DNA from 3 places in the Rhizobium sp. Leaf341 genome. Region 3 is predicted to be linked to each of the others. Evidence: predicted binding sites of a transcription regulator. Region 3 holds the regulator's gene; each other region holds the start of a gene.
The links. Region 3 encodes LexA, which represses DNA repair genes until DNA is damaged. Its sites were predicted from a motif close to TGTTCNNNNTGTGTTCNG; they were not measured.
Positions count from the first base shown of each region.

Region 1: the regulator LexA is predicted to act here: its motif matches at 1,997-2,014, upstream of ASG03_RS02875 (DUF3072 domain-containing protein).
Region 2: the regulator LexA is predicted to act here: its motif matches at 1,716-1,733, upstream of parE (DNA topoisomerase IV subunit B).

Region 1 is NZ_LMPE01000003.1:263,367-267,577, forward strand. It holds gene groL (chaperonin GroEL) at 1-1,517, shown strand, start outside; gene ASG03_RS02875 (DUF3072 domain-containing protein) at 2,036-2,257, shown strand; gene ASG03_RS02880 (NAD(P)/FAD-dependent oxidoreductase) at 2,264-3,496, opposite strand; gene ASG03_RS02885 (glutathione binding-like protein) at 3,702-4,211, opposite strand, start outside.
Region 2 is NZ_LMPE01000016.1:224,962-229,172, forward strand. It holds gene ASG03_RS20500 (UbiA family prenyltransferase) at 1-686, opposite strand, end outside; gene ASG03_RS20505 (alpha/beta fold hydrolase) at 815-1,711, opposite strand; gene parE (DNA topoisomerase IV subunit B) at 1,870-4,005, shown strand; gene ASG03_RS20515 (GNAT family N-acetyltransferase) at 4,114-4,211, opposite strand, start outside.
Region 3 is NZ_LMPE01000015.1:10,926-15,136, reverse strand. It holds gene uvrA (excinuclease ABC subunit UvrA) at 1-1,207, opposite strand, end outside; gene ASG03_RS15015 (single-stranded DNA-binding protein) at 1,539-2,075, shown strand; gene lexA (transcriptional repressor LexA) at 2,336-3,052, shown strand; gene ASG03_RS15005 (hypothetical protein) at 3,381-3,620, shown strand; gene ASG03_RS15000 (hypothetical protein) at 3,870-4,157, opposite strand.

The DNA.
Region 1 (4,211 bases), on a different contig from region 3:
ACAAGTCCTTCGGCGCACCGCGCATCACCAAGGACGGCGTTTCCGTCGCCAAGGAAATCGAACTGGAAGACAAGTTCGAGAACATGGGCGCGCAGATGGTCCGGGAAGTTGCTTCCAAGACCAACGACATCGCCGGCGACGGCACCACGACGGCAACCGTTCTGGCCCAGGCGATCGTTCGCGAAGGCAACAAGGCCGTTGCCGCCGGCATGAACCCGATGGACCTGAAGCGCGGTATCGACCTCGCCGTCACGGCCGTCGTCAAGGACCTGCAGGCCAAGGCAAAGCCGATCTCCACATCGGAAGAAGTCGCCCAGGTCGGCACGATCTCGGCAAACGGCGACAAGCAGGTCGGCGCTGATATCGCTGAAGCCATGCAGAAGGTCGGCAACGAGGGTGTCATCACCGTCGAAGAAGCCAAGACCGCCGAAACCGAACTCGAAGTCGTCGAAGGCATGCAGTTCGACCGCGGCTACCTCAGCCCCTACTTCGTGACCAACCCGGAAAAGATGGTCGCAGACCTCGACGACGCTTACATTCTCCTTCACGAGAAGAAGCTGTCGAACCTGCAGGCAATGCTTCCGGTTCTCGAAGCCGTCGTTCAGACCGGCAAGCCGCTCCTCATCATCGCTGAAGACGTCGAAGGCGAAGCTCTTGCAACGCTCGTCGTCAACAAGCTGCGTGGCGGCCTCAAGATCGCTGCCGTCAAGGCTCCGGGCTTCGGCGACCGCCGCAAGGCCATGCTGGAAGACATCGCCATCCTGACGGGCGGCACGGTGATCTCCGAAGACCTCGGCATCAAGCTCGAAAACGTCACGCTCGAAATGCTCGGCCGTTCCAAGAAGATCTCGATCTCCAAGGAAAACACGACCATCGTCGACGGCGCCGGCGCCAAGAACGAGATCGAAGGCCGCGTGGCCCAGATCAAGGCGCAGATCGAAGAAACCTCTTCGGACTACGACCGCGAAAAGCTGCAGGAACGCCTGGCCAAGCTCGCTGGTGGCGTTGCCGTCATCCGCGTCGGCGGCTCGACGGAAATCGAAGTCAAGGAACGCAAGGACCGCATCGATGACGCGCTGAACGCAACGCGTGCAGCCGTTCAGGAAGGCATCGTCCCCGGCGGCGGCGTCGCCCTGCTGCGTTGCTCGGCCGTTCTCAACGTCACGGGCGAAAACCCGGACCAGCAGGCCGGCGTTGCCATCGTTCGTCGCGCCCTTCAGTCGCTCGTTCGCCAGATCGCCGACAATGCCGGTGACGAAGCTTCGATCGTGGTCGGCAAGATCCTCGAAAAGAACGACGACAACTACGGCTACAACGCCCAGACGTCGGAATATGGCGACATGATCGCCATGGGCATCGTCGACCCGGTCAAGGTCGTGCGCACCGCGCTGCAGAACGCAGCTTCGGTCGCCTCGCTCCTGATCACCACCGAAGCCATGATCGCCGAGCTGCCGAAGAAGGACGCTCCGATGGGCGGCGGCATGCCCGACATGGGCGGCATGGGCGGCATGATGTAATCAATCCGATCCGGATTGACGGAATGGGGGCGGTCCGCAAGGGCCGCCCTTTTTCGTGGGTTGGGGATTGACCGCGGTGCTCTCACCATGCGGTGTCGGGTGCGCCATGTCACAATGCGGCGGCTTGCCGACCACCTGGGTTGAGCTGTCATGCGTGCACGACAGCGACGTGAGGACCGCCATAAGGTCGATGTGGAACGTCACGATCGGGGCAACCCCGACCCGCGCGAGCGTCAACCTCATGAAAGAAAAAGGCACGGCTCCGGATCATACCGTCGTGTCTGATCTATCCTACCCGACGCTCGACCGGGTCCGGCTTCTTCTCGATGACGACGGGGACCGTGTTTCCGAAACGGCCTGCAGCGCCTGCTGAACGGGATCGCAACTCGGCATTGACTGACGCAGGCCGACATTGCTCAGGGCCAGCGACATGCAGAATTCCGAGCACCCTTCACCGAACAACGGAACCTCCTCCGTGCGTGAACGTTTAGCGAACATAGACACCACAGGAGCCTTCTATGTCCGACAAAGCGATTGCCAACGACACGTCTTCCAACACCGAAAAGAACCCGGACGATTGGGTCAGCGGCGATGAGCCGATGACGGGGGCGCAGCGGTCCTATCTTCAGACGCTTTCCGAACAGGCGCATGCGCCGGACCAGTTTGCCGAGGATATCACCAAGGCGGAGGCGTCCAAGCGGATCGACGCGCTTCGGGGCAAGCTTGATCTCGGCGAATAGCCCGGATCACGAGGCGAGAAGCGCCTTTAGGTCGGTGGCGGGATCTTCGATGGCGGACTTGTCCGGCGTCGTTCCCGTCTCGATCAGTTTCTTCCCCACGACATAGGCCTTGGCATCGTTGATCGCGTCGACCGCGACCAGCCTGCCCTGGCGAAAATACCAGACGGAGGCGCTGCCTTCCCTCTGTCCGGCGCGGGTGACCGTTTCATCGTGCCCGAGGCCGAAACCGGCGATCTGCAGCTTGACGTCGTATTGATCCGACCAGAACCATGGCTTCGGATGATAGGGCGTCGGCATGCCGGCGATCGTCGCGGCGACGGCTTCGGCCTGGTCAACCGCGTTCTGCACCGATTCCAGACGGATCAGCATGTCGGCGAACGGCAGCACGGCGCAATCCCCCATCGCGAAGACCGAGGGGTCGCTGGAGCGGCCGTGGAGATCGACGATGATCCCGTTTGCCGTCTCGATGCCGGCCTCGTGGGCAAGGCGGTCGTTGGCGGTCACGCCGATGCCGACGATGACGAGATCGGCCGGGATCGTTGTTCCGTCCGAGAGGTGTGCGCCCGTCACGTGTCCGCTTTGGTCCGTGAGATGGGTCAGGCCGGTGCCCTCCCTGAGGTCGACGCCGCGCGACACGTGCAGGGACCGCAGGATGTCCGAGGTGGCTGCGGCCGCCACGCGCTGGACGATACGGTCGGCCATTTCGATCAGCGTGACCTCGAGCCCGAGCGTGCGCGCAACGGCTGCCGCTTCGAGCCCGATATAGCCGCCACCGATGATCAGGGCGCGCCGTCCGGGCCGCATCGCCTCGGCCAGCCTGTCGGCATCCTCGAAATCGCGCAGGGTGAAGACGCCGTCGAGCCTGCCGCCGACGCTGTCGGCCAGATGGCGGGGCGCAGCCCCGGTCGCAAGCGCCAGCGTTTGATAGCCGAGCCGCGTGCCGTCCGACAGAAGCACGCTTCGTGCCGCACGATCGATGGCGGTCGCGCGGGTGCCCAGCCGGAGGTCGATCGCATGATCGGCGTACCAGGCCTCCGGCCGGTACTGCAGGCGGTCGAGCGTCATTTCGCGCAGGAGGTATTTCTTGGACAGCGGCGGGCGCTGGTAGGGCAGGCTTTTCTCGTCCGAGATCAGCGTGATCGGCCTGTCGTCCTTCAGGGCGCGCAGCTTGGCGATAAGCGCAAAGGCCGCCTGCCCGCCGCCGATCACGACGAGCCTGTCGGACGGCCCGTTCCCCATGTCACCCAGCTCTTGCGCCACGCCGTCTTCCCTTCGCATCGGTCCGCCCGATGACTTAAAGCGCGTCGCGTGAAAAAGGATTCACGCAACGCGCTTTAAGGTCTTGTTTTGATGCATGTCGTTTCCCGAAACCGCTGCGCACTTTCGGGCGAGATGCATTATCCCGTCCCGAGCGGAACCGTCAATGCGTCGCGGTGGGGAGCGATCAGTTCCGCTTGGGAATGTCCATGCCCGTTTTCACAGCCGGGCGTTCCAGCGCGCGGTCGACCCAGGCGAGCACGTTCGGGAAGCTCGCATAATCGAGCACCTGATCGCCGCCATAGAACTTGCGGGCACCGTCGATCCAGGGGAACGTCGCGATGTCGGCGATGGTGTAGTCGTCGCCCATCAGCCACTGGCGACCTTCAAGGCGCGCCTCGAGCACCGACAGCAGCCGCTTGGATTCGTCGCGATACCGCTCCATCGGATAGGAATTGTTGGCCACCTTGTCGGCGGCGAACTTGTAGAAATGGCCGAACTGGCCGAACATCGGGCCGACGCCGCCCATCTGGAACATCACCCAGGCCAGCGTCTCGTAGCGCCCGGCGGCAGACGCCGGCAGCAGCTTTCCGGTCTTTTCGGCGAGATAGACGAGGATGGCGCCCGACTCGAACAGGCCGATCGGCTTCCCGTCCGGACCGTTCGGATCGATGATGGCGGGGATGCGGCCGTTCGG
Region 2 (4,211 bases), on a different contig from region 3:
AAGGCGATGACCGTATTGATCAGGGCGGCCCGATCGAGGATCTCGTGATCGAGTGCCATCGGAACGGCAATCAGGATATTCTTGGCCCACTGATGGACGCGAATGGATTTCAGCGTGTCCTTCAGGCCGCTCGTACCGGTCTCCAGACGCTCGGCATCATGACGCCGGCGCCAGGTTTCCGCAGCGCGATCCGGTGCGACGACGATGGCTTTTCGCGCGGCGTCGAACACCGGGATGTCGTCGCGGCTGTTGCCCATGTAGTCGAACCCGGCATCGCCATAGCGCGCGACCAGTTCCCTGCACTTGCGATGGCTGGTCAGATTGTGGGTCGGAGACGAGTGCAAGACAGCCGTGAAGACCCCGGTATGGGCTGCGACGTCGAGCGCCACCTGCTTCGCGGCCCCTGTCACGAGCACGACCTCGCGTCCGGTTTCCCGTTCCTGCCGCAGACGTGCGATCACTTCGGGGCGATAGGGCCAATCGGCGGCGGTGCGACCGGACCGGGCGGCAACTTCGTGCTTCAGATGGGCCTTGCCGCGCCACGCCCAACGGATCAGCGCGAAGATCATCAGCGGATTTCGGAACAGCACGACCGCGACGCCTTCCCACAGCGTATCCGCCGCGACAAGCGTACCGTCCAGATCGACGCACAACGGGACGAGCCGTGTATCGGTTCGCGCATCCATCATCGCACTCCCGTGTTCTCAGAACCCGGACGATGCCACGCCGTGCTTTCGGAAAGGCAAACGAGAGGCCGCCAGGACAGCGCGACTTCAATCGGTGGTTAATGAAGCGAAAATCGCTCAGGTTGCATCTACCGGGTAAGGATCCAGTTGATGGCGTCGCGCCAGTCGGTCATCCTGACCGGCGTTCCATGGGTACCTGCCTGGAAGAGCACGAAGCGGGTTGGATACTTGCCCTTTCGCAGGCGCGTATAGAGCGCCGCCTGGTCGTCCGCCATGTAGGTCTTGTCGGCGCTGCCATGGCTTAAGAACAGGGGCAGCTTGCGGGCGAAGGCAGCGCTCTTCATGAAGTCCGGATCGGTCGCGCCGCCCATGATCATCATGCCGGACAAGTTGGCGACGGCCTTGGCATCGCGGGAAACGCCCCAGCAGAGGAAGCTTCCCATCGACGCGCAGGACAGGATGATCGGGCGACCGGGTGACCGGCGCGCGACGACATCGATCAATCCGGCAATGTCGGCAGCGCCATCCGAATCGAACGACCGCGCGCTTGGCGCGTAGTAGACGCCGCCGTTGTCCACGGCGAGGTTCTTCAGGCGATTGAAGTTGCCTCCGAAGGAAAAGTCGTTTGCCCCGAGCCGTCGGTCCCCACCCCGCCCGTGAAGGAAGATCACCGTGAAGGCTGCATTCTGCGGTGTCCCGACCCTGAACACATCCAACCCATGTCCGCCGACATCGACGGTTTCGTTCTCCTGGAAACGCTTGACGCCGAGCGAGACATAGGGCCGCTTGACGCGGCGCTCGGGCACCTCGTCACGACCATTGATGTCCCGCATCTCGTCGTAGTCCACGGTCAGCCAATCGCCGCCGTCGCGTGACTCCAGGACGCGGCCGTAGCTGAAAAGCTCATCCTTGAACGGCTGCAAGGTCTCGGCGCGCGCCGGGCCGTGCGCGAGAACAAGAGCGGTCATGAAGACGACAGCCTTGGGAACACCGAAGCGGCCAAAAGAAAGTGTGGATCGGGCCATGTTTTGTTCCCTTTTTGATCTCCCGGGCCCTCTTGGCTCTTTCGCCGGGCCCCTGCCCTCTGTATGAAGAGGTGGAATAAACAGGCGGGCCGGGACCGGCAGCCGGTTCCCCGCCCTACAGCATCAGCCGACACATCGAAAGACGTTTGACGCACCAGATGACGGACAGCAACGACCTTTTCGCGAATGCAGCGCCCGCGCCCCGGAAGCCTTCGGATACGAAGCCGCCGGAGCCGAAGGCGTTGGATCTGAAGCCGGGCGCGCCGAAGATCGGTGACGGGAAATCCGGTGCCGGGCCGGGAGCCGACGAACCGAAAACGGCGACGCGTGCGGCAGGAACGCCGGCTTCCCAGCTGAAGACCGATACGGGCGACTACAACGCGTCCGCCATCGAGGTTCTGGAAGGCCTCGAGCCGGTCCGCCGTCGGCCGGGCATGTACATCGGGGGTACGGACGAAAAGGCGCTGCACCATCTGTTTGCGGAAGTCATCGACAACTCGATGGACGAAGCGGTGGCCGGACATGCCAATTTCATCGACGTCCATCTCGATGCGGAAGGCTGTCTTGCGGTCACGGACAATGGTCGCGGCATCCCGGTGGAGAACCACCCGAAATTCCCGGGGAAGTCCACGCTCGAAGTCATCATGACCGTGCTCCATGCCGGCGGCAAGTTCGACAGCAAGGTCTATGAGACCTCGGGCGGTCTGCACGGCGTTGGCGTTTCGGTCGTCAATGCGCTTTCCGACGTTCTGGAGGTCGAGGTTGCGCGGAACAGGCGGCTTTACCGCCAGCGCTTCTCGCGCGGCATCCCCCAGGGCGGCCTCGAGGAGCTCGGCGACGTCCAGAACCGGCGCGGCACGCGCGTGCGCTTCCATCCGGATCCGGACATCTTCGGACCTCACGCCAAGTTCGAGCCTGCGCGTCTTTTCCGCATGGCCCGGTCGAAGGCCTATCTGTTTGGCGGTGTCGAGATCCGCTGGTCCTGCGACCCCTCGCTGGTCGAGGGCACCGAAACGCCGGACAAGGCGGTCTTCCACTTCCCCGGCGGGCTGAAGGACTACCTCAAGGCGACGATGGGCTCCGAGTTCACGGTGACGCGCGAAATCTTCGCCGGCAAGACCGAGAAGACGGGTGGCCACGGCGCGCTCGAATGGGCCGTTACCTGGTATGGCGGCGATTCGGTCGTGCATTCCTATTGCAACACCATTCCGACCCCCGAGGGCGGCACGCATGAAGCGGGCCTGCGCATCGCCCTGACCAAGGGTCTGAAGGCCTATGCCGACCTGACGCAAAACAAGCGCGCGGCGATCATCACCACCGACGACGTCATGATCTCGGCGGCGGGCATGCTGTCCGTCTTCATCCGGGAGCCGGAATTCGTCGGCCAGACGAAGGACAAGCTCGCCACCGTCGAAGCGCAGCGCATCGTCGAGAACGCGATCCGAGATCCCTTCGATCATTTTCTGGCCGGCAATCCGCAGGAGGCTGCCAAGCTGCTCGACTGGGTGATCGAGCGCGCCGACGAGCGCGTCCGCCGCCGCAAGGAAAAGGAAGTTACGCGCAAGAGCGCCGTTCGCAAGCTGCGCCTGCCGGGCAAGCTCGCCGACTGCTCGCAGAACTCGGCGCTGGGCGCCGAACTCTTCATCGTGGAGGGCGACTCGGCCGGTGGCTCGGCCAAGCAGGCGCGCAACCGCGCCAACCAGGCGATCCTTCCGCTCCGGGGCAAGATCCTGAACGTGGCGAGTGCCGGACGCGAAAAACTCGGCGCGAATCAGCAGATCTCGGATCTCGTCCAGGCACTCGGTTGCGGGACCCGGTCGAAATACCGGCAGGAAGACCTTCGCTACGACCGGGTCATTGTCATGACCGACGCCGACGTCGATGGCGCCCACATCGCCTCGCTGCTGATCACCTTCTTCTATCAGGAGATGCCGGAACTCATTCGTGGCGGCCATCTCTATCTCGCGGTGCCCCCGCTCTACCGGATGACGCAGGGCGCCAAGACGCTCTACGCCCGCGACGATCTTCATCGCGTCGAATTGATGGAGAAGGAGTTTACCGGACGCGGCAAGGTCGAAATCGGTCGCTTCAAGGGCCTCGGCGAGATGATGCCGGCGCAGTTGAAGGAAACCACGATGGATCCGTCGAAGCGGACGCTTCTGAAGGTTTCGATCGACGAGATCGATTTCGAGGGAACGCGCGATGCCGTCGACAATCTGATGGGAACCAAGCCGGAAGCCCGCTTCCGGTTCATCCAGGAGCGCGCCGTGTTCGCCGAGAATCTTGATATCTGACGCTGTTCGTTCCGGGCCTTTCCCGGCAGGTCCGGTTCCGGCCTTCGGCCGGCGGTGCTAGGCTAGGTTCTGGCCCGGCGCAGAAGCTCGGATTGGTAGATACGGTTGTCAGGCGACGATCTTTTCCATGAAGAGACTGAGCGGATCGGGCATGTAGGTGCCGAACGGCTCGATGTCCCGATACCCGGCCTTGCGATAGAGGCCGA
Region 3 (4,211 bases):
GTTCAAGATTCGGCACGATGCCTTCGAAGGTCTTGGTGGTGTTGTAGGACCGCGCGCCGTCGGCATATTGGAACACGATCTTCTCGTCCGTTCCCCGCAGGATCGCCGTCTTGGCAGCGTCCGAAAGGTCGGCCCAGGTATTGCTCAGCTTGAAGCCGAACGTCTTGCCGAGGGCCTCCAGCGTCTGATTGTAATAAGGAGAGGACGATTTCGCCCACGGCGCGATGGCGCCGTTTTTCAGCGTGCGGTCATGCTCCGGCACGATCAGGGCTTCGTCGATCTTCTGCTGGCTGCCAAGGCCGTCGCAGGTGGGGCAGGCGCCGAACGGATTGTTGAAGGAGAACAGGCGCGGCTCGATCTCCGAGATCGTGAAACCCGACACAGGGCAGGCAAACTTCTCGGAAAAGAGCACCCGTTCGTGCGTCTCGTTCAGCGACTTGTTGGCCGAGCCGCCGGCCGACGTCTCCTTCTCGGGCAGGGGCTTGTCGGCGAACTCGGCGATGGCCAATCCATCCGCCAGCCGCAGCGACGTCTCGAGACTGTCGGCGAGCCGTGCGGCAATGTCGCCGCGAACGACCAGGCGATCGACGACCACGTCGATATCGTGCTTGTACTTCTTGTCCAGCGCCGGCACGTCCGCAATTTCGTAGAACTGGCCGTCGACCTTCACACGCTGGAAGCCCTTCTTCATCAGCTCGGCGAGCTCTTTCTTGTACTCCCCCTTCCGGCCCCGGATCATCGGCGCGAGGATGTAGAGGCGGGCACCTTCCTCCATTGCCAGGATCCGGTCGACCATCTGGCTGACCGTCTGGCTTTCGATCGGCAGGCCGGTCGCCGGTGAATAGGGAACGCCGACGCGCGCGAAGAGCAGCCGCATGTAGTCGTAGATTTCCGTCACCGTCCCCACGGTGGAACGCGGATTCTTGGACGTCGTCTTCTGCTCGATCGAGATCGCCGGCGAGAGGCCCTCGATCAGATCCACATCCGGCTTCTGCATCATTTCAAGGAACTGGCGCGCGTAGGCCGAGAGGCTCTCGACATAGCGGCGCTGCCCCTCCGCATAGATGGTATCGAATGCGAGCGACGATTTTCCCGACCCCGAAAGGCCGGTCATCACGATCAGCTTGTTGCGCGGGAGGTCTAGATCAACCCCCTTGAGATTGTGCTCCCGCGCACCGCGGATCGAAATGGTCTTGAATTCGCTCATGGTAGGATGCTCTGTGTGGGGACGAAGCCATTACTTAAGATCGATACTTCATATGTCGAGCCGGCGTCGCGCGAAACCGAAATTCCACGCTGAAGCAATCCGCCGGACGGATGGCGGCCGGAAGGGAACGCGCGGTCCGTCTTGCGAACCCGCACGACCCGTCTGGCGCGTCGCTCGATTGACAGGATCATAGCGAACACCTAGAACAAATAAAGAACAAATTTGCAAACTGTGGATTGCCGCCGGCCGGGGGCGAAAAGCCACGTCGAAAAGCGTAGGCTTCCGGCACACTGCGGATGGTCGAGCCGCGTTCAGGAGACAGGACAAAGAGATGGCTGGTAGCGTAAACAAGGTGATCCTCATCGGAAATGTCGGTGCGGACCCGGAAATCCGGCGGACGCAGGACGGCAAGCCGATTGCCAACCTGCGCATCGCCACCTCCGAAAGCTGGCGGGACAGGAATTCCGGCGAGCGGCGCGAGAAGACCGAATGGCACACGGTTGTCGTCTTCAACGAGGGTCTCTGCAAAGTCGTCGAACAGTATGTGAAGAAGGGCGCGAAGCTTTACCTCGAAGGCGCGTTGCAGACACGCAAGTGGCAGGACAAGGACGGCAACGACCGTTATTCCACCGAAGTGGTGCTCCAGGGCTTCAATTCGACGCTGACCATGCTGGACGGACGTGACGGCGGCGGCGGCGGTGGAGGCGGCGGAAGCCGCGGTGGCGCCGATTACGGCGGCAGCAGCGGCCCGAACTATGGCGACGACTACGACCGTCCGGCGTCGTCTTCCAGCGGCCGGTCCGGCGGGGGTGCCGGCGGATCTAGCGGTGGTTTCTCGCGGGATCTGGACGACGATATTCCGTTCTGATTCCGTTTCCGATTATCACGATCGAACAGTTTTCGCCGTTGCGAATGTCTTCGCGACGGCGTTTCTGTATGATGCTTGGCCTCTGCGCGATCGAGAGATCGTATCGTGCCAGAAGCGCCTCCAAACCAAGAAAAAAGCTGATGGAAATAGCGGGAAGCGAGCCGACGACAGTTGAGTTAGGCGGAATGGGACTTGCAGAACACATGAGGAACATATAACACTGTTCTTGCTTTGTTTCGTGACTCTGGAGTCGATTGATCATGCTGACCCGCAAGCAACAAGAATTGCTGATTTTCATTCATGAGCGCATGAAGGAATCGGGTGTCCCGCCGTCGTTCGACGAGATGAAGGATGCCCTCGAGCTGGCATCCAAGTCCGGCATCCATCGTCTCATCACGGCGCTCGAGGAGCGGGGTTTCATCCGGCGTCTGCCGAACAGGGCGCGCGCGCTGGAGGTGATCAAATTGCCGGACGCCTATCTCGCGTCCACTCCGCCGAAGCGCGGCTTTACGCCCAGCGTCATCCAGGGAAGCCGTCCGGCTCCCGCTTCGGAGACACCGCTGACGCCGCCGTTGGCGGTGGGAAACGACAACAGCGTATCGGTTCCTGTCATGGGCCGCATCGCGGCGGGGGTTCCGATCTCCGCCATTCAGAACAACACGCATGACATTGCCGTACCCGCCTTCATGCTGGGCAGCGGCGAACATTACGCCCTGGAGGTCCGCGGGGACTCCATGGTGGATGCCGGTATTCTCGATGGCGACACCGTGATCATTCGGAACGCCAACAGCGCGAGCCCCGGTGAGATCGTCGTTGCGCTGGTCGATGACGAAGAGGCGACCTTGAAGCGCTTCCGACGCAAAGGAGCGTCCGTGGCCCTGGAAGCAGCAAATCCCGCCTATGAGACCCGCATTTTCGGACCGGACCGTGTCAAGGTTCAAGGAAAGCTTGTCGGCTTGATTCGCCGCTATCAGTAAAATCCACGCACACCTGACCGCACCACGTCGGACAGAAATCGGCGACCGGTATCGCTGACCGAGCAAGATGGCCGCTGGTGCGATGGGTTCGCTCCCGGTCGTCGTGTCGCGAAAGCGCGCGCGTGATGTTGTGCGTGCGGTTTCGTCTCGCGTCCTTGGTCGTATGAACGTTCCACGGGATCAGGCTAGCAGTTGCGTTTCGGTACGTGGTGGCCAAAGCCTGTCGCCGAGCGACAGTGCCGTTCTCCTATCGATTGAGTCGTGTGACGGGACTGTGGAACCGGTTGCAGGCGGCCGCGTTAACCGTCCGAATGCTGCGGAGACCGAGATGCCGGGAACAACGGAAAGTTTTGAAGTCCTGGTCTTCGATGTGAACGAGGGCGAGGTCTCTCAGTCACGCGAACCGATCATGGCCGAAAGTGCCGACGCTGCACGGCAGTTGGCGGGTCGGCTGGCGGAAACGCACGCCGGGACGATTGCCCTCTCCAGGCGCGGACGCGTGGCGATCGGAGAGTGCGAGCCATCCGTCGTTCTGGAACAGCACGGTCGGATCGGTGATTTCGACTGAGAAGGCCGACCTCGCGGCCCCACTTTTTCCGCGCTTTTGCGCAAAGGATCATGTCTATGAGAATGATTTTCGTCGGGATGCTTGCATCCGTCCTCAGTATCCTCGTGATCAAATATGCCAACAACGACCTTGGCAACAGTGTCCCGATGACCACCGTCGGAGCAGCCAGCTCCCTCTAACAGAGACGCCAGGCTGCTCCGGAGTGCCGGAAAGGCCGCGCAAGCATGGCGCGGCGCGACCAGACCTCGGTCACTCGTGGATCGTGTAGGATCCCATCTCGCAGAGGTTCTGTTTGTCTTCCGTCGTTGCGAGGTTCGATCCCTCTTCGAACTCGAACCGCATGTCATAATCGCAAACATCGCGACCATCTGCGATCGTCAGTTCGATGGTCTCGCCCGGATTGAGAACCTGCTCGCCGAATACGTCACCTTCCCATTCGCTGACGCCGACGGGCGACGTGTAGAACCGCGTGAGGACGGATTGCGTGCCGTTTTTGAGCGAGAAGACGAGATCTTCCGCTTGTGCCGTTCCGGACATCAAAATCGTGCCCAAAACAAGCGCGCCTGTCAGCCGTGCCAGTGTCAACATTGT